Regions from separate parts of the Paenibacillus enshidis genome, predicted to be linked through region 2. Evidence: riboswitches for the same ligand, from Rfam matches in the RefSeq annotation. Region 2 holds a riboswitch; the other holds the start of a gene.
What was found. A riboswitch is a leader RNA that binds a small molecule or an ion and turns the genes downstream of it on or off. The one in region 2 is predicted to bind glycine.
Positions count from the first base shown of each region.

Region 1: it holds a riboswitch for glycine, as region 2 does, so the genes downstream of both, gcvT (glycine cleavage system aminomethyltransferase GcvT) here and sdaAB (L-serine ammonia-lyase, iron-sulfur-dependent subunit beta) in region 2, are expected to answer to the same signal.

Region 1 covers NZ_JBHHMI010000012.1:78,715-86,544, reverse strand. The annotation lists gene ACE41H_RS15050 (mannitol-1-phosphate 5-dehydrogenase) at 1-371, opposite strand, end outside; gene ACE41H_RS15045 (PTS mannitol transporter subunit IIA) at 368-802, opposite strand; gene ACE41H_RS15040 (BglG family transcription antiterminator) at 799-2,877, opposite strand; gene ACE41H_RS15035 (PTS mannitol transporter subunit IIBC) at 2,957-4,414, opposite strand; gene gcvH (glycine cleavage system protein GcvH) at 4,966-5,361, opposite strand; glycine riboswitch at 5,714-5,833, shown strand; glycine riboswitch at 5,834-5,927, shown strand; gene gcvT (glycine cleavage system aminomethyltransferase GcvT) at 6,020-7,120, shown strand; gene gcvPA (aminomethyl-transferring glycine dehydrogenase subunit GcvPA) at 7,161-7,830, shown strand, end outside.
Region 2 covers NZ_JBHHMI010000021.1:45,572-53,401, forward strand. The annotation lists gene ACE41H_RS19215 (DUF445 domain-containing protein) at 1-573, opposite strand, end outside; gene ACE41H_RS19220 (cupin domain-containing protein) at 772-1,233, opposite strand; gene ACE41H_RS19225 (amino acid ABC transporter ATP-binding protein) at 1,619-2,347, shown strand; gene ACE41H_RS19230 (ABC transporter substrate-binding protein) at 2,377-3,222, shown strand; gene ACE41H_RS19235 (amino acid ABC transporter permease) at 3,295-3,954, shown strand; gene ACE41H_RS19240 (amino acid ABC transporter permease) at 3,970-4,620, shown strand; glycine riboswitch at 4,704-4,817, shown strand; glycine riboswitch at 4,821-4,903, shown strand; gene sdaAB (L-serine ammonia-lyase, iron-sulfur-dependent subunit beta) at 4,992-5,678, shown strand; gene sdaAA (L-serine ammonia-lyase, iron-sulfur-dependent, subunit alpha) at 5,705-6,607, shown strand; gene ACE41H_RS19255 (Ig-like domain-containing protein) at 6,722-7,830, opposite strand, start outside.

The DNA of each region.
Region 1 (7,830 bases), on a different contig from region 2:
ATGGCATTTTCACATGCGATCACATGAAGCGGGGATGCCCCGTCTGCAATCCGCTGTGTGATGCCTTTGGCAATTCCCGGCGCGATATGCTTCAGAATATTAACGCCAACCGCTGTCGTCACCAAATCCGCAGAGGCCACGGCGCTGGCTACCTCATCCACATTTTTTCCGTCAATGGCGGTTACATTAGTTACGATTTCCGTGTCCTTGGCATCATTGGCCAATTCCACGGTATACTGCTTGCGGCTGCGCAGCTCGGACACGAGTGTATCGTTGACATCAGAGAAAATCACTTCATAGCCGGCGCGTGACAGCAGCAATCCGATAAATCCGCGTCCGATGTTGCCTGCTCCGAAATGGACCGCTCTCATAGTTCCATCTCGCTTTCAAACAGGTCGATAATTTCCTGTGCGCTGCTGGCATTACGCAGTTTGTCCATATTCTCTTCCTCGGAGCATACCACAGCGATTCCGGTCAGAATCTCCATGTGTTCTCCTCCCTGTGCCGCGATGCCGATCACCATATATGCGTTCTCCCCATTAAAATCCACACCCTGCGGGAACTGGATAATGGAGATGCCTGTAGAGTTGATGAATTCCTTGGATTCTTTCGTTCCGTGCGGAATCGCCAGTCCGTTGCCTACATAGGTGGACACGATTTCCTCACGCTCGATCATTTTGTCGATGTATGCTTCCGTAATGTGACCGGCATCCAGCAGGATCTGGCCCGCCATGCGGATCGCCTCGTATTTGTCATTCGCTGTTGCGTTCAATTTTACTTTGTCTGTGGACATGATGCTCATTGTATGGTCCTCCCTGTCTCTAATTTACTGCGAAAAAAATCGGCCAGTTCATCCGCCATATAGCTGGTGATCTCATCCCGGCTTCCGTTCTCCAGCAGCGTAATCATCTCTCCCTGAAGCAGCAATGCGCTGATTTCACTGAGCACCTCCAGGCTTTCCTTGGACAGCTCGCGCGGACCCAGCATTAACAGCACCTGCTTTACTGCTTCTTGTGCTCCTTCCAACTGCAGCGGCTCGTTCAGCCTGTAGAGCGATAGCGAAGGCGTGCGGATGTGTCTGCTGCGTGTATGGAACAAGGCAAGCGGTGTATCTGGAATCACCTGGCTGCCTTGCTGCTCTCTTTCGGCCAGAAGCTCAGCCACCGCTTCCGGATCATTCACGGTTCCCCGTCCGACCTCGGAAATGCACATGGCATACAAAACTTCATTCATATCCATTCCATGGTTATCCAGCGGATAAACATGAAAATTCTGCACGATCCGCACAATCTCCTGCAGACTGTCCTTCAACCCGACCAGCCACCCCAATCCCTGGTTCGGCTCCACGGTCTGCCTTTGCCTGCCGCTGACTTTCTTGAGTGTTATGTTCTGGATAAAATGACGCAGGCGGTCACTCTCCTCCTGCGTCAGCAGTGGACTGATTTTCAGATAACGGTCCCTCTCAAGCGGCAGATCGACGGTCGAAATGACCAGGTCGTAATCCTCCTTGGGAATACGGGCCGCCTCGAACCACGAGGCCCGGTCCACAATCCTGATTTGCGGAAGCTCCTTCGCCAGCCGGGTGGCCAGCAGTCTGGAAGATCCGATTCCGCTGGTGCATACCACAATGGCACGCACCTCCCGCTGCAGCTGGCGCAGCCGCTCAATGGAAGCGCCGAAGTGCATGACCAGAAAACCCACTTCTTCATCAGGCACATTCAGCTCAATCATACCCGATACGGCCTCCTTGACCGCTTCGAACAGTTCGGCATAATCCTTGCGGATCTGCTGCAACAACGGATTGCGGATATCATTTCCTTCTTTCAGCCGTTTCATGACTGGCTCGACATGGGCAATCAGACCTTCACGCAGGAGGCGATCCTCTCCAAAATGCACACCTGCGTTTTCCTCCACCCGGCGGATCAGCTCATTCACAATTTCCAACAGCACCAGATCATCCAGCGGCAGCAGCCTTGTCGAGCGGTCCTCGGCGGAGCGGAACAGATGTCTGAAATATTTTTTCTCCTGCTCCGTAAAGTGAAGGGACAGCGCAACCGACAGTTCGGCGCAAATGCGCTCCACCATCGCGGCACGGACCTTATCCTCCTCTTCATGGGTCCCCAGGATCAGCTCCGATTCCGGCTGCTTGGCCACAAACCCCCGCCGGATGCGGGCGATGGCTACGGAAAGCTGAATCAGCAGCTCCATGTATTTGCTCTCCACCATGTTTTCCAGCCATTTTTCATTCGGCTGCCACAAGGCGTTCTCCACCGTCAGCATCACATCCCTGCCGATCAGTTCCATCAGTTTATCCATGGCATGGGATGAATGTCTGGACAAATCCCTTCCGAACAAATCGGATTCATCCAGATGCTCCAGCCCCAACTCGGAAATAGCCCGCCTGATGTCGGATTCCCTGCCTGTGATCCGCACACCGTAACCGCGCCTTCGCACAAGGGTAAGCCCGTGCTTCTCGATCCAGGACTGCAGCTCGTCAAGATCATGGCTGACAGTCGCGACCGTTACCTTTAAATCAGCCGCCAGCGACAGCAGCTTGATCGGCTCTCTGTCATCCAGCAGTATACATAAGCTGTAAATTTTTCTTTCTTCTGCTGAATACTCTACCGATTCCGAACGGAAAAGCTGCTGGCGAAGCTGGAAAAGCCGAGAGGGATCGGCATCCAAATGGATTCCGATCCCGGATTTTTTCTCCAGCTTGACCCCATTGGGCTCCAGCCATTTCTCCACCGCGCTCAGCTCGCGCAGAACGGTTCTCGTGCTGACATTGATGCGGGCGGCAATGTCGCCCGCAGTCACCTCTTTCGTCTGCTGCAGCAGGAATTCAAGAATTTCGCTTTGTCGTTTGGTAATATTCATGATACCCGTCCCTCCCGATTCGCCCTTGAACTGCCTGTGCCATTGACCTGAAAAAGCTTTGCCAAAAGGCAATTAAGATTTATTTTTTCAGACGTTCAACCAATTCCTCATATTCAGGGCTCTTCAGGAAGTTGTCGATGGAAATATGCTCCGCCTTCGGCGCAACCGTTTTGGCACGGTCAGTCAGCGTTTTCTGTGTAATAACGATGTCGGCGTCCTGCGGAATTTCGCTGATTGCCGTGTTCGTTACGACCACATCCACGCCGGCCTCCTTCATTTTCTTGCGGAGGATGGATGCGCCCATTGCGCTTGATCCCATACCCGCATCACAGGAGAATACGATTTTGTTGACATTTGTTTTCACATTGCTGGAAGCTATTGCTGCCGCACGATCCGCTTCACGGTTATCGGCAGCCACGGCTGCATTACCTGTTTTGCCTTGGTTCTTCATATCTTTCATGCGTTCAGACGCATCTTCCAGGTTATCATCTGTTTGCTTGCCTGTTTTCAGCAGAATCGCAGCAATGACGAAGGATACAACAGCTGCTACAACGACACCTGCCAGCATCGGCAGATAACCGCCTTTTGGCGTCATAAGGAAGTAAGCGAAAATACTTCCTGGCGAAGGAGCTGCTACCAGACCGGCGCCTGTAATCATAAATGTAAACGTACCTGCAACACCGCCTGCCATTGCGGCCAGGATCAAAATCGGTCTCATCAGAATGTACGGGAAGTAGATCTCATGAATACCGCCAAAAAAGTGGATGATCGCTGCACCTGGAGCGGAAGCTTTAGCCGTTCCGCGACCCAGGAAGCAATAAGCAAGCAGAATGCCAAGACCTGGACCAGGATTGGACTCCAGCATGAACAAAATCGATTTGCCCATCTGTGAGGCCTGCTCGGTTGCAAGTGGCGTCAAAATGCCGTGATTAATAGCATTGTTCAGGAACAATACTTTACCCGGCTCAATGAGCAGGTTAACGAGCGGCAGAAGTCCTGCATCCATCAAAAACTGTACACCAGCAGATAACACACTGCTGATCGCTTGAATAACTGGACCTATAATTGTATGCGCAAGCAGTGCAAGCGCCCCACCGATAATACCAGCGGAGAAGTTGTTGACCAGCATCTCAAAACCGGACTTTATTTTACCTTCAACCGCTTTGTCAAACTGTTTGATTACCCAGGCACCAAAGGGGCCTGCAGCCATTGCGCCGAGGAACATCGGAATGTCTGCACCGACAATGACACCGATGGTCATGATCGCGCCGACCACGCCACCACGCTGACCATGTACCATAGTACCACCCGTGTAACCAATAAGCAGCGGCAGCAGGTACGTAATCATTGGACCGACCAACGCTCCAAATGTTTCATTCGGGAACCAGCCTGTTGGAATAAAGAGGGCCGTGATTAACCCCCAGGCGATAAATGCGCCCATGTTTGGCATAACCATGCCGCTCAGGAAGCGTCCGAATTTTTGCACTCCAACGCGCAAGCCTCCGCCGCTTCCGGACTTAGCGTCCACTGAACTCATGTTAAAAACCTCCTCAATGTATTGAAACCTTAACAAGGATTCGTCAAAATTTGCTACTAAAACGAAGTAATTTGTCGCTTTTTGCGATTTTGTCAAACCCTTAGGTAAAAGGCCTCATATCCTTTTGCTTACCTTCATCCTAATTGAAAACGGTATCTCCATCAATAAAATGAAAATGCAGTTTCGTCATCAACGTTGATGACAGAATTTAAATTTAAGATTTTCAGGGGAATTTGACCCTTATGCCAATCGCAATTCCTCACACGACCAAAGTCGCATGTCTCCTGCGCGGTTATGAATATAGCCTAACCTTAATATAAACTAAGTTCCCCTGTATTAACCGTAATTCCCCTGAACATAATGTCTTTGCTCCAAATTTTTCGGATAAACGACAAAAAAGCATGACTGCTGTATCCCTCATGTAGGTATCAGGCTGCCATGCTTATAAAACATGCTTGCAAAAACGAATATACGCTTGTATATACTTTATGCGATTTTCTTGAAAAAAGTAATAAATAGGACAAATGCCCTATTTTTGAGTGAATGTTTCATTAAGCTTCTTCCACAAGACGACTGTACGCCTCTGCGCTCAGCAGCTTGCTCACCGCGTCATTAACATCGCCATTCACCCGGATTTCAAGCATCCAGCCATCCTCGTACGGAGAGCTGTTGACCAGTTCCGGCGAGTCCTGCAGCGACTCGTTCACTTTAATTACGGTGCCGCTTAACGGCGCATACAGGTCAGATACGGTTTTTACCGACTCGATCGTGCCTACGCTTGCACCGGCTTCCAGAGATGTTCCCTCCCCTGGCAGCTCGACAAAGACAATGTCGCCAAGCTGATGCTGCGCGAAATCGGATATGCCGACAAGCAGGGTACCTTCATCCGTAATTTTTACCCACTCATGCTCTTCGCTGTACAAATAGTTTTCTTTAACTTCGCTCATGTATACCGCTCCATTTCCACTGGAATTTCACACCATAAAACATTTCATTGTTCCCTTAAACTGTTCTTTGCAACTTCTCGTTTTCAACGTAAGATTAAGCCAAGCAAGATTTAAATGTCAATATAGCTTACAGAAAACCGCGTATTTTTTTCCGGATAGAAGCACTTTAGGAAGGGTAATGGCTTACATTTTGTAATCAGTCCTAAAAATATGACAAATTTATTGACATATGTCCGGTGATCGCGTATTAATGGTTATAGATTGAATAGCGGATGAACGTATAGGGAGAGATTACCGACATTCCGGGAAAAATGATGCGCCAAGGCGGCATCTGAACAGGCCCGAGCGGGGCGGCAGCATGGAGGGTGAGCCAGACCCGTGCTTGCTTTGCACCCGCGGAATCAGCAGGTAACGCCGAAGGAGTAAGCCGACGAGCGGTGAATCTCTCAGGCAAAAGGACCTTTACCGGACGCGACTCTGGAGAGAATCCGCGGCAGCGGGTCACCCAAGGGGAAACCTGTAATCATGCAGGGCAACTCTCAGGTATCAAGGACAGAGCTGAAGAATGGCAGGGCTGGGCAGCCATGCACCGTTCTTTGGCCTGTCCTTTTTTTGCTTTTTCATAAGCTATGCCAACTCTTTTGCGAGGTGAATTGTATTGACTGCATTGAAAAGAACACCGCTGTACCCGCTGTATGCCGGATATTCCGGCGTGCGCTGCATTGATTTTGGCGGCTGGGAGCTGCCTGTCCAGTTCAGCGGCATCCAAAAGGAGCACGAGGCCGTACGGGAACGTGCCGGACTGTTCGATGTCTCCCATATGGGAGAATTCAACGTTACAGGCACGGGAGCCGAAAGCTTTTTGCAGCGCGTAACGACCAACGATGTTTCCAAACTTGAAGACGGGCAGGCCCAGTATACGCTGATGTGTTATCCGGATGGAGGAGTCGTGGACGACCTGCTTGTTTACAAACGCAGTGTTGATTCCTATATGCTCGTCGTGAATGCCTCTAATATCGCAAAGGATTGGGAGTGGCTTCAGCAGCATAAACCGGATGATGCGCAAATGGAGAATATATCGGATCAAACTGCGCTGCTCGCCCTTCAAGGTCCTGCAGCAGCAGAGATCCTTTCCGTAGCCGTAGATAGCAATGTCGCTTCGCTCGGCTCCTTCCGCTTTATTGAACACGCCGGCTTATTCGGCGCATCCGCGCTTGTATCCCGCACAGGATATACAGGTGAAGACGGCTTCGAGATCTACTGCCGTGCTGAGGATGCCCCGCTGATTTGGCAGGGGCTGATGAAAGCGGGAGAAGCTCACGCGCTGGTGCCCACCGGGCTGGGTGCACGGGATACGCTGCGCTTTGAAGCAAAACTGCCGCTGTACGGTCAGGAGCTGTCTGCGACGATTTCCCCGCTGGAGGCGGGACTCAGCTTTTTCGTCAAGCTGGATAAAGGGCCGTTTATCGGACAGGAAGCGCTGCTTGCGCAAAAGGAGCAAGGGACTCCTCGCAAGCTCGTCGGTCTGGAAATGCTGGACCGCGGCATTCCACGTTCACATTACCCGGTATTCTTAGAATCAGAGCAGATTGGCGAAGTGACGACAGGCACACAGTCCCCTACTCTGAAGCGGAATCTGGGGCTTGCGCTGATTGACAGCCGTTTTGCCCAGCTTGGCACACAGGTTGAGGTGGAAATCCGGGGCAAACGCCTCAAAGCTGAGGTAGTCAAGGCACCATTCTACAAACGCACAAAATAGAGATAATCGGAACAGACCGGATATTGAGAGGAGCGCAGTCATGAATCAGCACAGATACTTACCGATGACCGAGCAGGATCGCGCCGAGATGCTTCGTACCGTCGGCGCCGACAGCATGGAGGACCTGTTCAAGGATATTCCCGAAAAAATTCGTTTCCAAGGTGAGCTTCCCGTTTCTTCCAGGCTGGATGAGCGGGCTCTGACCCGTCATATGTCGGCACTGGCCGGCAGAAATGCCAGCAGCGAGACCCACGCCAGCTTTTTGGGCGCAGGCATCTATGATCACCATATTCCGTCCGTGATCAATCATGTCATTTCCCGCTCGGAATTTTACACCGCCTACACCCCTTATCAGCCGGAAGTCAGCCAGGGCGAGCTGCAGGCCATTTTTGAATTTCAATCTTATATATGTGAGCTTACCGGCATGGCAGTAGCCAATGCCAGTATGTATGACGGCGCAACCGCGCTGGCCGAAGCAGGCAATCTGGCGGCAGCCGCCACGCGCCGCAAACGAATCGTCGTATCCCGCTCCGTTCATCCGGAGGCGCGTCAAGTGCTGAATACTTACGCACATGGCCTTAACCTGGAAATTGTGGAAGTGGGCTGCAAAAACGGCGTGACCGATCTTGAAGCGCTCACGGCAGCGGTAACAGAGGACACCGCCGCCGTGCTCGTGCAGAACCCCAATTTCTTCGGTTCTATTGAAAATA
Region 2 (7,830 bases):
CTGCTCAAGCGCATAATCCAGCGCCTTTTGGTCATAGGCGTGTTCCAATGTCTTGTTTGCCAGCGATTCAAGCAGTTGCCCCGCATCCAGGGAAGTCATCTGCCTGCGGATCTCCTCCGTAATGACAGGAGCGATACTGTCCAGCGGCAGCCGGCTCACCAGCCGTTTCGCTAGCGTATCGATGGCTTCGACCGCCTTAGGGGATGCAAGCGCCTGCTCCGCCCCGCCGAGCAGCATTTCCGCGAGCCGGATATCCTTGATTTTGGCCGCGATGCTTTCTTTGTTCAGCAAATTATTCTCCACCGTGCCCACCAGCGCATCTGTCAGCTTGCCCCGGTTTTTGGGGAGAAGTGCCGTATGCGGGATCGGAATGCCCAGCGGATGGCGGAACAGTGCCGTAACGGCGAACCAGTCCGCCAGTCCGCCAACCATTCCGGCCTCAAATGCGCCTGCCAACAGGCGGACAGCGCCGTACTGCTGAAACGGAAGGGATGCCGCAAATCCTGCCCCCATTATGACTAACGACCAGGTGGCCGCTTTCTTGGTCTGTCTTTTCTGTTTCGGTTTTGCCATGATTTATCCTCCAAACAATGCCCTGTAACTGAATTACCCTTTGGCACCATATTATCACCGTACGGCAAAAATCCCAAACAGCAGCCTTCATAAACCGTCACCATTCTACAAAAATAAAATCTGCCAATGACAAAAAAGGACCTGCCGCCGGTCACCAGACCGTGCGTCAGCCCCTTTTTCCAACTACGGATCACATGCTCATTCCTGCGGACGGGAATATAGCTTGAAATCATCAAAGTGGAAGCCCGGCGCCACCACACAAGTAACAAGCACCGGCTCATCGCCGAGTGGACGGGCCGTCTGCCACACACCACCCGGAACAAGCGCCTGCGGAGATTCTCCCTTCTCCACATCAGCACCTACAATAATGACGGTTTCTTCGCCAGGCTCTACGCCGCTGCCTCCCAGCTTCAGCTCGATCGGACTCCCGCTGTGGTACAGCCAGAGCTCATCAGAGTGCACCACATGCCACTCGGAGAATTCACCGGGATGAAGCAGGAAATACGTCGAAGACGCAGCAAAGCGGGGGCCGGAATACACGTCCGGCAGCACCGGTTTGGGAATTTGAAAATTGGCCTTCCACATCTCCTTGTACCATCCGCCTTCGGGATGCGGTTCCATATGTAATGCCGCCACCAGCGGGGAAACAGGTTTGCTCATCATCATTACCTTCCTTTATTAAAAATATAGCCTTATTCAAACAAAGACGCTCCCTCTACTGTAAGACACTTACATACATTTGTCACGTGGCAGTCGTGAAATACTATATTCCCTTTACGATATGCTTATGCCTCCACATCTATATGCTTATGCTTCCATATCTTAATCATATCTTAATCCTGTGTTATCTTTCTTCACAAAAAATCTTGAAATTCCCATAATCTCATTGTATCATTAATTATCTATCTTTATCGTGTTCTATTAGCTTACATAACAAAAATGTGTTAATTTTACAATTACAATGTTAAAATGGAGGCATAGACACTAGCTACTGGCTACTGGCTACTGAACCTAGAGCTTAAGCACAGACAAAGGGGGGCTCGTTCTGATTCAGTTTCGGAACGTCAACAAACATTACGGCAGCTTTCAAGTTCTGAAAGACATCAACCTGACGATTGAAGAAGGCCAGGTCGTTGTGATTATCGGCCCTTCCGGCTCCGGCAAGAGTACGCTGCTTCGCTGTATGAACCGTCTGGAGGCGATTTCCAGCGGGGAGCTGATCGTCAACGGTGTGGAGCTTCATGACAAGAAAGTGGACATCAACAAGTTCCGCCGCAACATCGGTATGGTTTTCCAGCACTTTAACCTTTATCCTCATAAGCGGGTCATTGACAACATCGTGCTTGCTCCGACGAAGGTTCTCGGTGTGACCAAATCGGAAGCCGCCGCGACAGCCATGACTTATCTTAAGCGGGTCGGCATTGAAGACAAGGCACAGAGCTATCCTTCACAGCTATCCGGAGGACAGCAGCAGCGTGTCGCCATCGCACGAGGGCTAGCCATGAAGCCCCAGGTCATGCTGTTTGATGAGCCGACGTCGGCACTCGACCCCGAGACGATTGGTGAAGTGCTTGATGTGATGCGTTCTCTTGCCCATGATGGTATGACGATGGTGATTGTCACCCATGAGATGGGCTTTGCCCGCGAGGTTGCCGACAGGGTCATTTTTATGGACCAGGGTCAGATTCTGGAAGACAGCACGCCGGCCGAGTTTTTTGCCGAGCCGCGTGAAGAACGTGCACGCACGTTCCTTAGCCGTTTGATCAACCACTAAATATAAAGATTTGAAAGGGGTTCAATCTTATGAAAAAAGGTTTGAAATGGAATGCGCTTTTGCTGCTCGTCCTCTCTTTCGCTCTCGTTCTTGCCGCATGCGGCAACAATGCTTCATCCGGCACAAACACCGGCTCTTCCGGTGAATCCGGCGGCAAAGCGCAAAGCGCGCTGGATGCCATCAAGGAACGCGGCAAGCTCGTTGTCGGCGTAAAGAGCGACACCAAGCTATTCGGTCTGAAAAACACCGGCACCGGTGAAATCGAAGGCTTCGACGTGGATATCGCAAAAGCGATCGCAAAGCACATTTTGGGTGACGAATCCAAGATTGAATTGAAAGAAGTAACCTCCAAGACCCGCATTCCCCTCCTGCAAAACGGCGAAATCGACATGATCGTCGCAACGATGACGATTACGGAAGAACGCAAGCAGCAGGTTGACTTCAGCAACGTATATTTTGAAGCAGGCCAGTCCCTGCTCGTTCCGAAGGGAAGCCCGATTACTGGCGTAGATTCTTTGACCAAAGGCACAACCGTGCTCGCCGTTAAAGGCTCCACCTCCGTAAAAAATATCAGGGAAAAGGCTCCGGAAGCCGAAGTGCTTGAATTTGAAAACTACCAGGATGCATTCAACGCGCTGAAAGCCAATAAAGGCGACACCCTGACAACAGACAACGCCATTCTGCTCGGAATGCAGCAGCAGGACCCGAACTTCGAGCTGGTGGGCGGCAACTTCACGGACGAACCCTACGGCATCGCAGTGAAGAAAGGCTCCAGCGATCTGCAGCAGGCGGTCAACGATACGCTGGCTGACCTGAAGTCAAGCGGTGAATATGACAAACTGTATGAGCAATGGCTTGGCGTTAAACCTGAATAAAAGAATGGCGGAAGGAGCCGCAGCAGCGTGCTCCTTCTTTCTTGCCATCGGTTAACGGAGGTGTGATCCGACATGCTAACTTTTGACATGAATATCCTGTTCAATTATTGGAACCTGTACATGGAAGGCTTCCTGAACACGATCAAGGCCAGCCTGATTGCGCTTGCGGCAAGCTTTCTGCTCGGCGCCCTGATTGCCGTTTTCCGGATAGCACCCTTCAAACCGCTGAATTGGCTTGGTGCCGTTTATGTGGAAATATTTCGCAATATCCCGTTACTGATTACGGTCTATCTGTTTTATTACGGTCTGGGTCCCCTGGGCATCAACCTTGACGGTTTTAAATCAGGTACCATCGGATTAAGTATTTACACCGCCGCTTATATTGCGGAAGCCTTGCGTGCCGGTATTCAGACGGTGCCCAAAGGCCAGATGGAAGCCGGCCGCTCGTCCGGCTTGACGTACAATCAGACGATGATCCATATCATTCTCCCGCAGGCCATCAAGATCGCGCTGCCGGCCATCGGCAATCAGTTCATTAACCTGTTCAAGAACTCATCCATTCTCGCTGTCGTGGCCGCTGCGGATTTGATGCTGATGTCCGACCGGATCAATTCGGAGACATTTTTGCCTGTCAGCGTTTATGCATTCACCGCTTTATTATATCTGGTCGTCACCCTTCCGCTCAGCTTTGTCATGCTGTACATGGAAAAACGGCTGGCCAAAACAACTTAAGGAGGGATGCCTGTTATGGATTTTGCTGGATTATTTTCCGGGCCTAACGTCAAATTTATACTGCAGGGCTTCCTCCTTACGTTGGAAGTCGGCATCTGGTCCATTGCCATCAGCACAATCGTGGGTATTATCTTCGGGATTCTGCGTTATACTCGAATCCCCGTGATCTCGCAGGCGGCTGCCACCCTTATTGACCTGATCCGCAACCTGCCGCTTCTGCTCATCATTTATTTCCTGTTCCTCGTCCTCAAGCCGCTCGGATTTGATGTTGAATTGAAATGGTGTGCCATCATCGGCTTGTCCATTTTCGAAGGCGCCATGATTGCCGAAGTGGTGCGCAGCGGCCTGAAATCGGTCGATAAGGGGCAGATTGAAGCTGCAAGGTCGTCCGGACTGAATTACACCCAGACCTTGTGGCACATCATTCTCCCGCAGGGCCTGCGGCGCATGATACCTCCGCTGGTCAGCCAGTACATTTCATTGATGAAGGATACTTCGCTGGCAGTCATCATCTCGCTGCCTGAGCTGACGCACAGCGCACAAATTGCCGGTGCCCAGAATCAGTCATTCGTTATTCCGGCCCTGCTGTTTGCGGCGTTCCTGTACTTTGCTGTAAACTATAGCATGTCGCTGATTGCCAGGAAGCTGGAAGTGCGGACCCACTGAGCAGCCATGGGCCAGTGAGCATTGACACGCTGACGGCCATCCTTTACTCTTAATTTAAATCATTGAACTGAATACCGCCGCGGATGAAGCTGACGGGAGAGACCTGATCCACAGGAGGATACAGGGCACCGAAGGAGCAAGCTGCACGGCACCCGGCCGGCAGTTAATCTCTCAGGTACATGTACCGCCAGCCGACGCAGCTCTGGAGAGAGCATTTTTGAAGCCACCCAAGGGGTAAGACGGGCCAGTGCCCGTCGGAAACTCTCAGGTACAAAGGACAGAGACAAGGGACTATTCCTTGTCCTGTCCTTTTTTTGTGCTTACATATTACGTAAGTAAATGAATACTGCACCATATCAGGAGGAATGGATATGCGCTTCAAGGATGTGTTCTCCATCATAGGACCGGCCATGACGGGCCCGTCAAGCTCGCATACCGCCGGTGCCGTTCGTCTTGGCCGCATGGCCCGGCACTGGCTTGGCGGAGTGCCTGAGCAGGCCAAAATGACGCTGTACGGCTCTTTTGCGGATACTTACAAAGGGCATGGCACGGATCTGGCCCTGCTGAGCGGTTTGCTTGATTATGATACCGATGATGCCCGCATTCCCGATGCCGAGCAGTGGGCGGAGCAGGCCGAGATGACATTTGAGTTTGTTGCCAGCAGCCTCCCCGCTCCTCATCCCAATACTGTCCGGTTTGAACTGCAGCGCGGCGGCGAAAAGCGCACGCTGCTCGGTTCGTCCATTGGCGGGGGAAATATAAATGTGCAGCAGCTCAATGAGTTCCGTGTCAATTTGACGGGCGAGCTCCCGGCATTGATCCTGCTTCATTCCGACAAGCCTGGCATGCTCGGGGCTGTAACCTCCGGGCTCGGGGCTGCCAGCGTCAATATCGCTTATATGCATGTGGACCGCAAAGGGCGGGACGGCGAGGCTTTAACCGCAATTGAGACGGACAGCGCTGTCCCTGAACAGGTCATCACACAGCTACAGTCATTAGCCCATATGTACGAAGTAAGAAGGATCGATATCCGCAACAAAAACAGGCGGCTGCCATAAATGCCAATAAAGGAGCAAAATAAGCGATGCGTTTCAGTCATCTTCACGAAATCAACGAGATCTGCCGGCAAGAGTCCAAGGCCATCAGCACTTTAATGATCGAAGAACAATCCCGGGAGACGGACACGCCTGCCCAGGACGTGATCAGCCAGATGGCCGACTATTACGAGGTGATGAAGGAAGCCGTGCGCCGCGGCCAGACGGAGGATACCGTATCACGCAGTGGCTTAACGGGCGGAGACGGCAAACGGGTGGCGGATTATCTCCGGTCGGGTGAAACCTGCTCAGGGGAAGCCTCTGCCCTCGCCATGGCCTATGCCCTTTCCGTCTCAGAGGTGAACGCCTCCATGGGGCGAATTGTCGCTACACCTACGGCCGGCTCCTGCGGTGTCATTCCAGGGGTGTTCATCAGCGCCCAGGAGCGATTCGGATGGCCGGATGAGCACATGGTTCGCGGCCTCTTCACGGCGGGAGCCATCGGTTACGTGATCGCCAACAATTCATTTATTTCCGGCGCCGAAGGAGGCTGCCAGGCCGAGATCGGCTCCGCCATTGGCATGGCCGCAGGCGCCATGGTCGAGCTGCGCGGCGGCACCCCGGAGCAGGCGGTTCATGCGGTCGGCCTTGCCTTGAAAAATACGCTGGGCCTCATCTGCGATCCTGTAGCCGGTCTCGTCGAAATCCCCTGTATCGTCCGCAACGGGCTCGGGGCGGTTACGGCTCTGGCTGCGGCTGATATGGCACTGGCAGGCGTACGCAGCGCCATTCCATCGGATGAAGTCATTGATGTCATGCTGGAAGTCGGCAGCGCCATGCCTGTCAAGCACCGGGAGACCGCCAAAGGCGGCCTTGCCCAGACCCCGACGGGCCGGCGGATGACAGAATCGCTGGCCGGCAGCCGCAAGGCAGAGCCAGGGGATAAGCGTTAGTTTCGTTCTCTGATTCAGCAACGTTTAGCAACGTACAACGCCCGCCATCGTGCAATATAACGGAAAAAGGCCGCTCCCGTTTCACCGGGAGCGGCCTTTCTGCTCATAAACCCATTATTTTTCTGTTACATTGACAACAACCTTGGCTGTCTTGCCGGCAAACTTCAGCGTGATGTTGGTTTTCCCTTTGCTGATGCCTTTAATCACTCCGTCTTTGGCTGTAGCCACCAGAATTCTGGAGGAGGTCCACACTCCTTTTTTCGTTACATCCCCCTCTGTGCCGTCCACATACGTAGCCGTTCCGGCCAGTTGCACCTGCTGGCCGACAGTAAGGTTCAACAATACCTCGCTGGTCTCAAGGTATTTCAGCGCATCCACCGTAACTGGCACTTTGACCGTTTTACCACCGTATTTTGCCGTAATACTGGTCTTGCCGTATCCGGTTGCCGTTACGGTGCCGCCCTTCACGGTGGCTACCTTGTAGCTGCCTGTTGTCCATTCGGCTTTGTCCGTTACGTCGATTGTCGAACCGTCGCTTAGCGTGGCTGTAACTTTAATATTATCCGTTTCACCCGTTTTCAGTGAAAGGGTAACTTCGGATGCTGATATTTTTGTGGCCGTGTCTACGTAAACCGTTATGGTTACCTTTTGACCGCCATATTTTGCTGTAATATTTGCTTTGCCTTTTTTATATGCGGTGACATTACCGTTCTTGACGGAAGCAATCGCCGCACTGCTTGAAGACCATTCCGCGTCTTTCGTTACATTTCTTGTATCGCCCTTCGAATTCGTTGCTGTGAGCGTAATCAGCTGGGGGTCGTCTCCAGCCGACATGACGATCAGAAATTTATCAGCCTCAAGCTCACTAGCAAGCCCTACTTCTACTTTAACGGTCGCTTTCAGACTTCCATAGGTAGCCGTTACAGTGGCTTCACCCTCGGCCATGCCTGTGATCAAGCCTGAAGAATCAACTGTCGCAGCTTTAGCGCTGCTTGTGGTCCATTCCGCTTCATTGGTCACATCTTCCGTTGTTCCATCTTTATAAGTTACCGTGAGCTGTTGCTGGTACGTATCATCAATATCGAGAACGAGTGATTTGGATTTCACTTCCAGCTTCGCAGGTTCGCCAACTGTGACGGTAACTGTGGCTGTTTTGCCGTTGTAGGTTGCGGTAATGATCGCAGTTCCTTTTTTGTAAGCCGTCAGCTTGCCTTGGTTCACAT